3 regions of the Paenibacillus naphthalenovorans genome follow, and region 2 is predicted to be linked to each of the others. Evidence: riboswitches for the same ligand, from Rfam matches in the RefSeq annotation. Region 2 holds a riboswitch; each other region holds the start of a gene.
What was found. A riboswitch is a leader RNA that binds a small molecule or an ion and turns the genes downstream of it on or off. The one in region 2 is predicted to bind cobalamin.
Positions count from the first base shown of each region.

Region 1: it holds a riboswitch for cobalamin, as region 2 does, so the genes downstream of both, IJ22_RS01050 (energy-coupling factor ABC transporter permease) here and IJ22_RS15250 (ABC transporter substrate-binding protein) in region 2, are expected to answer to the same signal.
Region 3: it holds a riboswitch for cobalamin, as region 2 does, so the genes downstream of both, metE (5-methyltetrahydropteroyltriglutamate--homocysteine S-methyltransferase) here and IJ22_RS15250 (ABC transporter substrate-binding protein) in region 2, are expected to answer to the same signal.

Region 1 is NZ_CP013652.1:213,434-218,542, reverse strand. Features, by position in the region: gene IJ22_RS01065 (ABC transporter substrate-binding protein) at 1-23, opposite strand, end outside; gene IJ22_RS01060 (LysR family transcriptional regulator) at 315-1,241, shown strand; gene IJ22_RS01055 (hypothetical protein) at 1,469-1,714, opposite strand; cobalamin riboswitch at 2,127-2,314, shown strand; gene IJ22_RS01050 (energy-coupling factor ABC transporter permease) at 2,463-3,221, shown strand; gene IJ22_RS01045 (energy-coupling factor ABC transporter substrate-binding protein) at 3,227-3,511, shown strand; gene cbiQ (cobalt ECF transporter T component CbiQ) at 3,508-4,305, shown strand; gene IJ22_RS01035 (energy-coupling factor ABC transporter ATP-binding protein) at 4,302-5,109, shown strand, end outside.
Region 2 is NZ_CP013652.1:3,113,915-3,119,023, forward strand. Features, by position in the region: gene IJ22_RS15245 (FecCD family ABC transporter permease) at 1-492, opposite strand, end outside; gene IJ22_RS15250 (ABC transporter substrate-binding protein) at 493-1,515, opposite strand; cobalamin riboswitch at 1,676-1,883, opposite strand; gene IJ22_RS15255 (hypothetical protein) at 1,909-2,436, opposite strand; gene IJ22_RS15260 (aspartyl-phosphate phosphatase Spo0E family protein) at 2,657-2,926, opposite strand; gene IJ22_RS15265 (aminotransferase class I/II-fold pyridoxal phosphate-dependent enzyme) at 3,051-4,256, opposite strand; gene IJ22_RS15270 (Lrp/AsnC family transcriptional regulator) at 4,271-4,762, opposite strand; gene IJ22_RS15275 (GNAT family N-acetyltransferase) at 5,025-5,109, opposite strand, start outside.
Region 3 is NZ_CP013652.1:222,377-227,485, forward strand. Features, by position in the region: gene IJ22_RS01080 (hypothetical protein) at 1-503, shown strand, start outside; gene IJ22_RS01085 (hypothetical protein) at 592-1,188, shown strand; gene gluQRS (tRNA glutamyl-Q(34) synthetase GluQRS) at 1,218-2,183, opposite strand; tRNA gene IJ22_RS01095 (tRNA-Asp) at 2,279-2,355, opposite strand; cobalamin riboswitch at 2,749-2,947, shown strand; gene metE (5-methyltetrahydropteroyltriglutamate--homocysteine S-methyltransferase) at 3,092-5,109, shown strand, end outside.

The DNA.
Region 1 (5,109 bases), 2.3 Mb from region 2:
AGAATCCATTGGTTTGTTCTCATTTTCTCACCTCATCGAAAAATTAAAGGGCTTACATTTTTCTTGGTTTACATTGTGCTTGCTTATTCCACCAACCCCCTCCCCTGAAAGGCGAACATTTAGTAACCGCTTTCAAAATAATGAGTACATCCGAAATTTTTGCTTGCCCTCCTTCCCTTAAACTTATAAATTAAAGATAACAAATAAAAAATTATAAGAAAAATATCCATTTCGTTAAGGATTTATATGCAATAGATATAAACATGCAGGAAACCGCGTATCAACAACGACTTAAAGCAAAAGGGCGTGCCGCTATGGATATTCGACAACTCCGATACTTCCTTGCCATTGTCGAGGAAGGCAAGATCTCGCAAGCCGCAAGACGCTTACACATCGCGCAACCGCCGCTGAGCCAGCAGCTGAAACTGCTGGAAACCGAAATGGGTGTCACGCTGTTGGAGAGAAATACGCGCAGGCTCACGACCACCGAGGCTGGAAAATTACTGTACGACCGGGCAAAAATAATACTCGAACTTGTAAACGGTACCATGGAAGAAATCAGGGAATTGAGCGAGGGAGTGCGGGGAACGTTAGCCATCGGCACGATTGCTTCTCTGGGCGCCAAGCTTTTACCGGAACGAATTCATGATTTTCAAAAGCGGTATCCGGAGGTGCGCTTCCAGGTATGGGAGGGGGATCCCAATCGGGTGATGGAATTGCTCGAGAATCGGATTATTGAGCTCGGCATCGTCAGACTGCCCGTCGATAACGGAATGTTCAATATGATCAACCTGCCTGCGGAGCCTCTCGTTGCAGCCATGAGCCGCCATTGGAACATTGGGGATAACCAACCGTACGTAAAGCTGTCCGATCTGGAAAACAAGCCGCTGATGCTGCTCCGAAGACAGCAGGGCACCTCGATGTATCATCATCGGATGTACATCATGGATCTGGTGGAAGACGCCTGCCGGGAAGCCGGATTCGAACCCAAAATCATCTGTGAAAGCAACGACATCATGACGCTGCTAACCTGGGCCAATCATGATGTAGGCATTACCATCGTCCCCCAATCCGCTATGAACCTCATTCCGAATGCAGGGCTTCAATTCAAAGAGATCATAGAACCTTCCATTATGTCAAGGCCTTCCGCCATCATCTGGTTGAAGGGACGGTACCTTTCGACCACATCGAAAAAATTTCTGGAATATTTTCCATTGGACAAGCCCTGCCTGGAACAGTAGCCGTGCAGTATAAAGGGCAGCCTGCCGTTGAAAAACACGGCGGCCGCCCACCTGCGGATCTTCTTCTCTTCTGGGCGACAATGAACCAAAAAGGTCGAGTAAGAGAGCAAGTATAGCCCTCTACTCGATCTTTTCAGTTTGGTAACGAAAAGTTAAGAAAACAGGGCCGTCCCTGCGTAGTTAAAAACTACTTATGGGACAGCCCCAATGATGCAAATGACTGTTCATCATAACCGCAGCAGATCGGACTGCTCTTTCTTCAACTGCAGGGCCGATTTCATCGCTTCTTTACGCACCAGTTCACGTACGGCTTGAGTATTCTCGGCAAAGAATGAGTCGCATCTGCTCAAGCTGTACAATGCTTTTTTGGCAGCCTCGCAGGCCATCTTTTCACTTTGCAATAAATAATAACAAATGCGGTAGCAGTCATTTTCGTGTTTCTTTAAAAATGATATGCGATCCTTTATTTCCATAAACAGATCATCCCTAACATATCTTACTTACTTCATTATTTTAAGGGGTTTTCATTTGCTGGATAGTACTATTTTCTTCTAGTACCCATAATGAAGTATACAGAAGCAATATAAATAAAAGGTAAACAAAAGCTAAACGATTTCTTAACTTTAAGCCGCCGCTCTTTTGCAATTTTCAGCCTTAGCGTTTCGTTTAGAGGGTAACTATAACCAATACATATCACTGGGGTTGATCTTATGAAAAAAGCGGCTCTGGATGACGCCGAATGAATCACAGGCCGAATCTTGCATTCGGATGAGGATTTTGATAGACAAAGTCACCTCATTCGTGTTATAGTTCAATAAATTCATGTTACATAATGCAATGCGACGACCGCCAACGGACAAGTAGCATGGATTGACGCAAACGAATTGCATACATACTGAATCAGGTGCCTTTGCGACAGCAAAGGGTAACAGGGAATCGGGTGCAAATCCCGAGCGGTCCCGCCACTGTATTCGGGGAGTTTCTCCCAGCATGTCACTCGATCATCCATCGGGGAAGACGGGAGAACACGACGATCCGAGAGCCAGGAGACCTACCTGATTTATGCACCCCAAGGCCTTCGAGGAAAGGAGTGGTGTACGAACGATAAAAGCGACGATCACGCCAGGCTGATCTTGTCGTCTATTGATGCGTACCCCTAACCAATCCTGCAGGATTGGTTTTTTTGAGTTTTACAACGATTTGCCAGGGAGGAAATGTACAATGATTTCTAAAAAAGCAATAAGCACACTGTTGTTGGTCTCCGGATTTACCCTGTACCTGACTGTCAGCGATCCTAAGTCCGCCTATGCCATGCATATTATGGAAGGCTTTCTTCCCTACGGATGGGCGATCTTCTGGTGGGCCGTGTTTATTCCGTTCTTCATTCTCGGGCTGCGGTCCTTGATGAGAATTACGAGAGAAACACCGGAGCTAAAAATTATGCTGGGAGTAGCCGGTGCTTTCATCCTTGTTCTGTCGGCGCTGAAAATTCCTTCCGTGACGGGAAGCAGCTCGCATCCGACGGGAACAGGTCTCGGCGCTGTCATGTTCGGACCGCTGCCCATGAGCGTGCTGGGCTCCATCGTCCTGCTGTTTCAAGCTCTGCTGCTTGCCCATGGCGGGTTGACCACTCTTGGAGCCAACGCCTTCTCTATGGCTGTTGCCGGCCCCATGATCGGTTATGCCGCTTACCGGTGGATGATCAAATCGACGGGAAAACAAACGCTGTCGATCTTTACGGCGGCGGCGCTGGCCAACCTGTCTACGTATGTCGTCACTTCCATTCAACTGGCATTGGCGTTCCCGGCAGAGAGCGGCGGCATTTTGGCTTCATTCGTAAAATTCGGGGGCATTTTTGCGATCACTCAAATCCCTTTGGCCATCAGCGAAGGACTTCTTACGGTACTGATCTGGAACTGGCTGAAAGCCAACAGTTCGGAAGAATTATCGATTTTACAGCGTAAAATGAAAGGAGCATAACTCTCATGTCCCATCAGAAAACGAACCTTCTCATCCTGATTGCCGTCGTCTTGTTGGCTGTTCTTCCGCTCCTGTTCGTCAACGGCGAATTCGGCGGAGCAGACGGTGCCGCTGAAGAAATGATCACCGAGATTCATCCTGCTTATGAACCCTGGTTTGCTCCGCTGATGGAGCCTCCGGCAGAGACCGAAAGCATGCTGTTTGCGCTGCAGGCCGCCATTGGCGCCGGTTTTATCGGCTTTGCCTTCGGATGGTTCAAGGGTAGAGCCTCCAAATCCAAAACCACATGATCAAGCTGATCGATACATTTTCTTACACCAACAGGCTGCGCTCCGTTTCCCCGATGTGGAAAAGCGGATTCGCAGCCGTTCTGATGGTGCTGTCTTATTTGTCCCATCCTGTGACCCAGATGATGATCGTCGGCTGGCTGTTCGTCTGGATAACCTTGTACGCCCGGATTCCCGTCAAAGCGTACAGCCTGCTGATCGGAGCCTCCTGCCTGTTTTATGCGGCCAGTCTGCCGGCTATTGTCATCGAGTTTACATCCGCCGGCCCGGTTTCGCCCGATGGAATGATCCTCTTTACGTTTGCGCGGTGGACGTCTTATGTTACAGAAGCGGGCATTTACGAAGCGGGCAGCTTGCTGGCCCGGATCATCGCATGCTTATCCTGCCTGGCCTTTGTCATGCTGACGACGCCTATGTCCGAGCTGTTTCAGGTGATGAAAAAATGGCGTGTGCCTTCTCTGGTGCTGGAATTGATGATGATCATGTACCGCTTTCTCTTCGTACTTTCGGATACGGCACAACAGATGTATACGGCTCAGAGAGCCCGCGGCGGCCAGACCGGCTTCTACCGCAGGCTGAACGATACGGCAATCCTGATCGTCCGGTTGTTCGGCAAGTCGATGCATCGGTACCAAGGGCTTTCGCAGGGCTTGGTAACCAGAGGCTTTGCCGACAGCATTCAAATGGCGCCGGTTCAAGCCACTCCCCTGCCCTTTCGTTATATATGGGAAAGCCGTATCGGAGTGATTTTATTACTGCTAATCGAGCTGTGGCTTCGCTGGGGGGAAATGCTGTGAAATCCATTATGGAGGCTTACGATGTACGCTACAGCTACCCGGGAACTCAAGCCGAAGCGCTTCAGGGCTTGACCATGAGCCTGCCCGAAGGCAAGAAAACCGCCATTTGCGGCCATAACGGGTCGGGCAAATCGACCTTGTTCCTGCATGCGGTCGGCATTCACCGCCCGGCTTCCGGAAGGATGCACTGGAAAGGCGCTCCCATGTCCTATCGTGCGGATGATCTCAAAAAGCTGCGGCAGCAAGTCGGACTGGTGTTCCAGGACCCGGAACAGCAGTTGATTTTGAGTACGCCGTATGAAGATATTTCCTACGGTCTTCGCAATGCCGGGGTACCTGAGCATGAGATGATCCGGCGCATCCAACATATTCTTGGTACCATGGGTCTGGAGCATTTGGCTAATACACCTATTCATCACTTAAGCCTCGGTCAAAAAAAGCGTGTCGCCCTGGCCGGCGTGATGGTCCTCGAGCCCGAGCTGCTGCTGCTGGACGAACCGACCGCTTACCTGGACCGCTCATCCGAGCAGCGGCTGGTGGAGGAATTGGACCGCATTCATGCCCAAGGCACCACTGTCGTGATGGCCACGCACGATATGAATTTGGCCTATGCATGGGCGGACTGGGTCCTGGTGATGGACAAAGGGAAGTGTTTGCTGGAAGGCACGCCTTTCGAGGTGTTTGAACAGGAAGACTTGATCCTGTCGCTCGGTCTGGAACCGCCTTTGCTGCTGCAGGTTTGGTCCAGTTTACCCGAACACGTGCGTGCGGAAAGTTTTCCTCCCCGCAGCATGGCTGAGCTGA
Region 2 (5,109 bases):
ACCCGACAGAATGACGGTTTCCTTACGCAGCTTGCCGTCGGTCCGTGCCAGCAAAAGCACCGTACAGAGCGATAGTACTCCGGTCAAGAACGCTACCGCCGGTACCGTCCACTCCCCAAAGAGCGTATACTGCAGACCGAACAAGATCAAAAAAGCCGCGCCCACCGATGCTCCGGACGAAACGCCCAGCGTGTACGGATCGGCAAGCGGATTGCGGAGTACGCCCTGAAAGGCCGCGCCGGCCAACCCCAGGGCGGCACCGACCAGAATGCCCAGCACTACCCTTGGCAGCCTGACCCTCCATACGATTTGTTCCGAAGCTTCGCTCCAATCCCCCTGGATTCGTTCACCGATCCAAGGCAGCTGATGAAGTACGATTCCCCAGACATGACCAAACGGAATTCGGACCGAACCGATCGATACTGCCGCAGAAACGGCGAATACAAGCAGGGCCAAGGCGGCTCCGCCCCAAATCCACAGCTTACGCTTCATCTATTTCACCAGTTCCGGGTATATTCCTTTGGCTACTTCCGTCAATGCCTGTGTAATCCGGGGACCCGGACGGCTCATAATGTCCTTGTCCAACCCGACCAACCGGTTCGACTTCACCGCTTCAATCCGGTCCCAGCCGCTGCGCTCGCGAATCAACTGATCCATCGGCTTATTGCTCTTCTCGTCGATGATCCCCGTCGGATAAAGAATAATCTGCGGATTGTCCGCGATCACCTTCTCCTCGCTAAGCTTTACGTAACCTTTCTCGCCGCCCGCCACATTGATTCCTCCGGCCAGGCTGATCAGCTCGTCAATATACTCGCCTTTACCGACCGTCCAGCCGGGGGAAAACTCGACAAATACCTTTTTCTTCTGCTCAGGCTTCAGATCCTTCACCGCATCCAGTACCTTTTGGCGTTCGGCCTTCATCGAATCGACCAGCTTCTCCGCCTGCTCCTGGCGGTCGAAGATTTGCCCCATGAGCAGAATATTGCTCATCACATCGTCTAACGTTTTGGGCTCGACCTTAAACAGATTCACCTTCAGTCCGCGAAGCTTCTCCACTACGGTCATATTCATGGATACCCCCGTCATGACCAAATCGGCGTTGGCCGCAACGAGCGCTTCCTCGTTCGGCTTGATGATGCTGCCGACTTTCGGCTTCGCCGCCGCTTCGGCTGGATAGTTGCAGAAATCCGATACGCCCACTACCTGATCTCCGAGCCCCAAAGCAAAGAGTGTTTCCGTTTCACTCGGTGAAGTGGAAACGATGCGCTCCGGAGCTTTCTCAAAAACAAATTCTTTACCCGTAGCGTCTTTGACGGTGAGCGGATACGTCGTCCGTTTGGCCGATGTGACCGACCCTTCCTGCCTGGCGTCGCCCGCCTTCGGCGATTCCGCCTGCTGACCTTGCCCCGGCGCTGGCGCAGCGCTTCCGCATCCTGCCAGCGTTCCCGCCAAAGCCAGGCTCAGAACGGCTGCAAGCAGCCTTTTTTTTATGCGAGTCGTCTTATCCCAATACATAGGTCCATCTCCTTATCATCATTCAAAAAACGAAAAGACCCCTGCTTTCGGATCGTCTCCAAAGCAGAGGCACACTCTGACAAACCTGGCGGCCGCAGTCGACATCAAGTCGATATGCCGCCGGCAGGCTGCGCGTCTGCCCCTTTTCCTCGAAAGGCTGCATCGAATGCATGTTCAGGCAGGTTTCCTGACTTACGGGCTGCTTCGCTGAGCCAGAGCTCTTCGCCTTCCCGTCTGCTCCAGACAGTGACTTCATGAAGAGCATTTACCCGTTTACAGTGGCGGGACCGCGCCGGATTCACACCGGCTTCCCTTTTAACCCGCAAGCGTTGATTGGCTGTGCGGGCACCTGAACCGCTATGTTGTTGTCCGCTGCATGACTGGCATGCACAATTATTTCTCGGCAATTATTTTCATGACCTGCTTCGCTTTCTCTTTGTCCGGCGCATTGGCCGGAATGAACGCGAACAGATTTTTGCCGTCGAATTCGAGCTCCGTAAACCATTTGGTTTGATCCATCGGGATGCCGTACAGATGCTTTTGCTTCTTGCCGTCTTCCGTAACTTCCAGAACGCCCTCAGGAAAATCCTCCGCTTTGGCCACATCGTCCAGCGGAACATAACCGCCCTGCTCGCCCATCGCTTTAAAATGATTCTCCGGAATCATCAGAATGCCGTTCTGACCGGCCGCTATTTCGACGATCAGCTTCTCCATTGAAAATATAGGCGCCGCCAATACTTGCACACTGGCCGATTCACCTATTTCACTTTGCAGCGAGGCTTGCAACTTTTCTCCCGCTTCATTCGGGATCCCGTTGGATCCTATCATGAAAATCGACACATCCGCCTTCGATCCTCCGCCGCAGCCTGCAGCAAGTACGAACATCATCAGCAGCAGGCAGAGCAGCCCATTCCTTCTCACGCCGGTTTCTCCCCTCGTGTTTTTCCCTCTCTACCCCGATTCTCCAACATATCCTTTATGATGTTAACATAAAAGACCTGCTCTTTCAAAGCTTTTAAGAATAAGGAGGAAGCACGAAAAACCTGGCTGCTGCGCTGAAATCATCCTTACAGCTGACCATTTGACGTTTTGGCACTCTGCTGCTCACTTACACTTCTTTCGATCTCATAAAAGAAGCCGGTCAAGACCGGCCCTTTTGATGAAGATTCATATATTCATTTATTTTGAGATCAAGCTCCATACTGATTTTCACTACTTCCGGTGATGTCAGGTCATTTCCGTTTTGTACAAGGCGCTCCAGTTCGCGTCTTAAAAGGTAAATATGATCTTCTAAAGATAAGGCAGACGAAGCACGTTTTCCTGTTCCAAAAATCCACTTGGCTTTCTGATCATTCTCGCGAATCCAGCCGTTATTCATGTATTGCCGAAGCTGATATTCCGGAAAAGCCATTCTTCATCCCTCCCGCTTCATATCTTTAGACCTATAAAGAAAAAGATTCATATTCTATGAAAATATGAATCTACATCTAATATACCAGTTTTTGGGGGGATTGAAAATGGATAATATTGTTTAATTAAAGCTTTTTGATGAAATTGCCTATTCGATCAATCGCTTCAATCAGCTGGTTAACCGAAGTCGCGTAAGAACAGCGGACAAATCCTTCTCCACCCTTGCCAAATACATTGCCGGGTACTGCTGCGACCTTCGCCTCACGAATCAAGCGCTCGGCAAATTCCTCGGAGCTTAGCCCCGTTGCCTGAATGGAAGGGAAGGCATAGAATGCGCCCTGAGGCTCATGACACTGCAGTCCGATGTCCCGGAAACCCTGTACGACAAGACGACGGCGCTGGTTGTAGGACTCTACCATGCGGTCTTTTTCCTCCATGCCGTGCTTGAGCGCCTCCAGGGCAGCAACCTGTCCCATGGACGGCGCACACATGACCGTGTACTGGTGGATTTTGAGCATGGCCGATATGAGGTCGGGATGCCCGCAAGCGTATCCCATCCGCCAACCGGTCATCGCAAACGCCTTGGAAAAGCCGCTCACAAGAATCGTCCGGTCGCGCATGCCCGGAATCGAAGCGAAGCTGACATGCTTTTGTTCATAGGTCAATTCCGCATAAATCTCGTCCGAGATAACGATCAGATCGTGCTCCTCAACGACTTTGGCAATCGGCAGCCAATCCTCATAGGTCATGATGCCCCCGGTCGGGTTGCTTGGATAGCACAGAATCAACACTTTGGAACGGGGCGTGATCGCCGCCTTGAGCGATTCCGCCGTCAGCTTGAAGCCGTCTTTGGCAAAAGTCTCGATGCCTACGGGAATGCCGCCGCCGATCCGGGTAATCGGGCTGTAAGAAATGTAGCAGGGCTCCGGAATAAGAATCTCATCGCCCGGGGTAACCAAGGCGCGCAGCGCCAGATCGATGGCTTCGCTTCCGCCAACGGTGACGATCACCTCTTCGGAAGGCTCATACGGGACGTGAAACGACTCGTACAAGTATTCGGCAATCGCTTCCCGCAGCTCAGGCAGCCCGGAGTTGGGCGTATACTTGGTATTTCCGCGTTCAAGCGAATAAACGCACGCTTCTCTGACATGCCACGGGGTGCTAAAGTCAGGTTCCCCTACTCCAAGGGATATAATATCCTTGCTGCCGCTCACCAGATCAAAAAACTTACGGATGCCTGATGGCGGAATTTCACGCACGAGCGGAGCCAGATAGCCGCTCATCGACTTCGTCTGCAGCGGTTGCTGTTGGGCCTGTTTATGCTCTATCATCTTCTCAGCGTCCTTTACGGTGAGATCAAGAGGCGGCGATCATCTTCATGATCTTCGAAGGTAATCCCGTCCTGCTTGTACTTTTTCAATATAAAATGCGTCTTCGTCGACAATACCCGATCAATCGGGGAAAGCTTATTGGAAACGAACGACGCCACCTCTTTGAGCGTTTTGCCTTCGATCTCCACGAGCAGATCATATGCGCCCGACATCAAATAGACCGATTTCACTTCAGGATATAAGTAAATGCGTTCGGCAATCGCGTCAAAGCCGCGTCCGCGTTCCGGCGTAATTTGCACTTCAATGAGGGCAGTGACTTTCTCGCTGTCCACTTTGGCCCAATTAACGACCGTAGCGTATTTTACGATCACATTCGCCTCTTCCAGCTCTTGAATCGCCTCCGCCACTTCCGCCTCGGAAGCCCCGAGCATGGTTGCGATCAAGGCCGGCGTGCGGCGTGCATCTTCTTTGAGCAGCTCAATGATTTTCATTTTGAATTGTTCCATGGATGCGCCCTCCTACAAAGCTTAAAATGACAGAAAAGAAGTTCGATGAAAATCAAACCTTTCTGTATCCATAAAATTCCGGCTTTACCATGGTATCCATTCTTCGGCTGGCTTCGACCGGAAGCTTTTATTATTACTACATATTACACCTATCGCCCGTCATTTGGCAAAGCAAAATTACAAAGAGCATGACATGCAGCCGGAAATGGACGACAAAAAACCCCCACAGTAATGGAGGCTGATCATCGACTTATGAAGCAGACTAGCTATGGCAGAAGCTGTGAGCTGTAAGAAGTTTACGCATATATCCTTCAATTTCCCGCCCTTGGTACCCGGGAAGCACTGTA
Region 3 (5,109 bases), 2.3 Mb from region 2:
TCCAGGGCTGGCTGAACTGTCTCTATGAACGCATGCGCAGCGGCGTTATTCATATGGGCTTTGGAACGATTATTTCAAGCTCGACGGAACGTGAAGCGGCCAAAATGGGGCTGCCTGTCGGACACTGGCATCTGCATCTCTACTTTGCGACAATGACGTGCGAAATGGTCGGAGGAGGAACCGAAACCATCATTCAGGACGGACGCCTGATGGCGCTGGATGATCCGGACATTCGCAACATTGCCGCTAAATACGGTGATCCGGACCTGCTGCTGACCGAATCCTGGATTCCGGCCGTACCGGGAATTAACGTGGCCGGCGATTACTGGAAGCATTACGCCAACGATCCGGAGGATTGGGTGCTTGCGGAGCTGAAAATCTGCGAGAACTATCATCATTTGTTCATGAGCATGGTTGGTGCAGATCCCAAGTATTGCAACAATCCGCTCTGGAAGCTGCCGCATTCCCATGATGCTTGCTCCTGCGGACATCATCACGGCTGAACGGAATAAATCGGACAGCTTGGGTTCAGGAGCTGTCCGATTCACGATTGACCACAATCCCATCAGGACAGGAAAGAGGGATGCCGTTATGAATATCATCATTCAAGTACTTGTATTTTCCATTCTCATTGCTCTGACAGCAGTAACCTACCTGACCGTGTTAAGTATCCGGCAAAAGCTGTCCTGCACGACCGGCATGATGGCTGCCATGCTCATTGGCTCGATGACAGGACTCATTACAGGTACCGTACTTGGAGCCGATCAGAGCTTTTCCATCAACTGTATGCTCGCCATGATCGTTGGGGTGGGCGGCGGGGTGATGCTGGGAATGCCATTCCATGCGATGGCCGTCCTGGACGGGCTCATGGCCGGAGTCATGAGCGGGATGATGGGGGCGATGCTTGGCTCTATGCTGTCTCCCGACTTCTTGCTTCCCATGAGCTTTTTCTTAACGCTGCTTTTTGTCATCGCTGTGCTCCTTCTCCATCGGATCATGAAGCAGGAAGCGGGAATTTTACAAGGAACTGAACCCAATAGGGAAAAGATGAAAACCGGATCCATTCTTACCGTTTGTGTTACCATCGTTTTGTTTTCTCTAGTGATCATGGGTTCGTCTTATAAGGATCAGCCCAAAGCCCCGGAGGAACCGCATGTGCACACCGGGCATCACAAGATGTCCGAATAAGTCATGCCAAGGACAGCTCACAAGCAGGCTTAGCCCTCTGTGAGCCAGTGCCGAAGCTGCTCACTGACGGTTAATCGGCCGCTTGCCGTCCGGACAGGTCCGAAGAACGGTATAAGCTCCCGGGCGGTTAAAGGTTCCGGGCGATCGATCCAACCGGCCAGATGGGCCAAGGCTCCCAGCAGGCGTTCGGGCGGAACCTGCGCACTTCGCAGTGCAGCAAGCGTAAGCGCACTGTCGCGCTTGGACAGACGCCGGCCGCTTGCATCGACCAGCAGGGGAACATGGGCAAAATCCGGTGCCCGGAGTCCCAGCGCTTCGTAGAGTGCCAGCTGTCTTGGCGTCGAGTCAAGCAGATCGGCCCCGCGCAGCACGTCGGTGATGCCCATGGCGGCATCGTCGACCGTCACGGCGAGCTGGTAGCTGAACATGCCGTCGGCGCGCTTGACGACAAAGTCGCTGAGCGCTTCGCCCGCGCAGGTTTGCGGCCCGGCTACCGCATCGTAGAACCGCAGCTCGTGCGGCGGCATGATGAACCGCAGGGCAGGCGTTTTCTTCGCGGCTCTTGCCTGCCGCTCCGCGGGCGAAAGCGAACGGCATAAACCGGGATAGGCGGCGCCTTCGGATGCCAGCCCATGAGGCGCGCTGCCGATCGCCGCCAGCTCGCTGCGGCTGCAATAGCACGGGTACAGCCGTCCGGCTTGCTGCAGCTGCTCAAACGCCTCCTCGTAAAGGGATTCACGCCGGCTTTGCTCATAAGGCGCGCAGGGACCGCCGCCGCGCGGGCCTTCATCCCAATCGATGCCCAGCCAAAGCAGGTCGTCCTGAAGCTGCTCGGCGTAGGCGGGACGGGAGCGGGCTTTATCGATGTCTTCGATGCGCAACACAAATTCTCCTCCGGCTTGGCGCATTTGCAGCCATGCGGCGAGGGCGGTGAAGGCATTGCCGATATGAAGCAGTCCGGATGGAGTTGGTGCGAAACGTCCGCGGCGGGTCATACTCTCACGCTCCTTGAAGAATACAAAAAAGAGCAGACATGTCGTTCTGCTCGGTGTTCTTTAGGCTATGTAAGATAATATGGGATGTAAATTCATGGCGGAGCCGACGGGATTCGAACCCGCGATCTCCTGCGTGACAGGCAGGCATGTTAGGCCTCTACACCACGGCTCCACACATTAGCAATGTTGTGTCTCGGACACAAACAATATAATAACATGAATCGATGCGGTCTGACAAGCTCTTTGTTGATCGAATCGATTTTACCGTGTTCAACCGTATGAAAAAGGCTGCGGATTCATGTGGAACTTTTTTCCTCCTTCCTTCGTTAAAACTTATATGGCAGGAATAGGTAAACGTATATTTATAAATGAGGGAGGGAGCAAGCAAGATGGAGATGAACCGCAAACGCTTATGGAAGCTGAGGCTCATTGAATTGTGCTGTATCCTCATCATGCTTGTCATTTTATTTGCTTTTGCCGCTGTGCTCTTGTGGCATTACCATTCTAAACCATCCTTGACTGTTGCATAAATACTATTTGTAATGTATTATTTTACGAGCAACAATTTTATATTGTGGGAATAGGTGCTCCGGTCCGTTTCAAACGGTTCCGGAGCTTAAAAGGGAAGTTCGGTGAAATGCCGACGCGGTCCCGCCACTGTAACAGAGGAGTCAACGCGGATATGCCACTGATCTTCGGATTGGGAAGGCGCGTTTTGACCATGATTCTGGAGCCAGGAGACCTGCCTGTTCTGACAGCACTGTTTTTACCTACGGGAGATAGGGAGGTGTTAAAAATGGTAGCCACCGTTTTTACAAACGAGGGGCATCTTTACCCTTTTTAACCCAAGGGAAAGATGCCTTTTTTGCATGGAATTTAAAAGCAATATGAAAATGGAGGGTGACCGAATGGATTCGTTGAAAAGCAGTAACTTGGGGTATCCAAGAATTGGAGTGAACAGAGAATGGAAAAAGTTGCTGGAAGCCTTGTGGGCAAACAAGATTCAGGAGTCTGAATTTGAAAAGAAGATAGAAGAACTGCGGTTGAATCATCTCAAACTCCAGCAGGAAAAAGGAATCGACCTTATTCCGGTCAATGATTTTTCTTTGTACGACCATATGCTGGATACGGCGGCAATGTTCGGAATTGTACCCAAACGGTTTAACTACCCTGGCGGCGTTGTTTCCCTTTCCACCTATTATGCTATGGCCAGAGGCAGCAAAGGGGCTCCTGCTTGCGAAATGACCAAGTGGTTCAATACGAATTATCACTACATTGTACCGGAATTGAATGATATTACTCCGGTGCTTACCATCAACAAGCCGCTTCAAGCCTATCGGGAAGCAAAGCAAAAGCTGGGCATTGACGGGAAGCCGGTACTGATCGGGCTGTATACGTTTTTAAAACTATCCAAAGGGTATAAGTCCGGGCAATGGGACGAGCTGATTGCATTGTTCCTCCCATTGTATGCTCAAATCCTGAGGGAACTGGAGCAAGAAGGCGTAAGGTGGGTGCAAATCGATGAACCTGTTTTAGTCAGCTCATTGTCTGTTGAAGATATGGATCGGATAACTCATATTTATAAGCAACTGCATGAAGCGGCGCCGGGGCTGAATATTATGCTTCAAACCTATTTTGATGCCGTAGAGCACTATGAAGCGACGGTTTCGCTGCCGGTGCAAGGAATCGGACTGGATCTGGTGCACGGTTACGACCGGAACATGCAGCATATGGCCAAGCATGGATTTCCAAAGGATAAGGTGCTCGGAGCAGGTCTGATCGACGGGCGCAACATTTGGGCTGCCGATTTGCAGTCCAAGCTGACATTGCTGAATACGTTGTCCCAGTACGTTCCTTATGAAAGAATGATCATTCAGCCTTCCTGCAGCCTGCTTCATGTTCCTGTCACTACCGGGCAGGAAACCAAGCTTGGTTCTGAAATTCGGCAAGTCTTGGCTTTCGCCAATGAAAAGCTTGATGAGATTGTTTTGCTGACCAAGGCCGTGGCAGATAAAGATTCCGAACCGATCGCACGCGAACTTGAAAAAAATCAACAAGCGCTTCGCGAAATCAATGCATCCTCCTCCAGAAAAAAGGAACACATTCAGGAAATGGTAGAGCGGATCGATCAACAGCCATCGGCAAGAGCGGGTACTTTTGCAGAACGGCGAATTCTTCAGCAAAACAAATGGAATCTTCCGATCCTGCCAACCACAACGATTGGAAGCTTCCCGCAAACCTCTGAGGTTAGACAAGCCCGCAAAAAATGGAGAACCGGCGAGTGGACCGAAGAGCAGTACAAGACATTTATTCAAGAGCAGATTCGGCTGTGGATTAACCTTCAGGAAGAAATCGGACTGGATGTGCTTGTCCATGGAGAGTTTGAAAGAACGGATATGGTAGAGTTTTTCGGAGAGAAGCTGGGCGGATTTTTCTTTACGCAAAACGGTTGGGTTCAATCCTACGGTTCACGGTGCGTCAAGCCGCCTGTCATTTACGGCGATGTGGAATTCATCAAGCCGATGACCGTCGAAGAAACGGTGTACGCCCAATCGTTGACGAACAAGCCGGTGAAAGGAATGCTTACCGGCCCCATCACGATATTAAACTGGTCGTTTGTGAGAGATGATATTCCTCGCGAGAAGGTGGCTTATCAAATTGCGCTGGCTCTGCGTCAGGAAGTTGAGGCATTGGAGAAAGCCGGGATTGAAATGATCCAAGTCGATGAACCTGCTTTGCGGGAAGGTTTGCCGATCAAAAGACAGGACTGGCAGCATTACCTGGATTGGGCTGTGCTCTCTTTCCGCTTGGCCACAGCGACCGTCAAAAACACAACACAAATCCACACACATATGTGCTATTGCGAGTTTCACGACATCATCGACTCGATTCGCGAATTGGATGCCGATGTCATTTCCATCGAAAC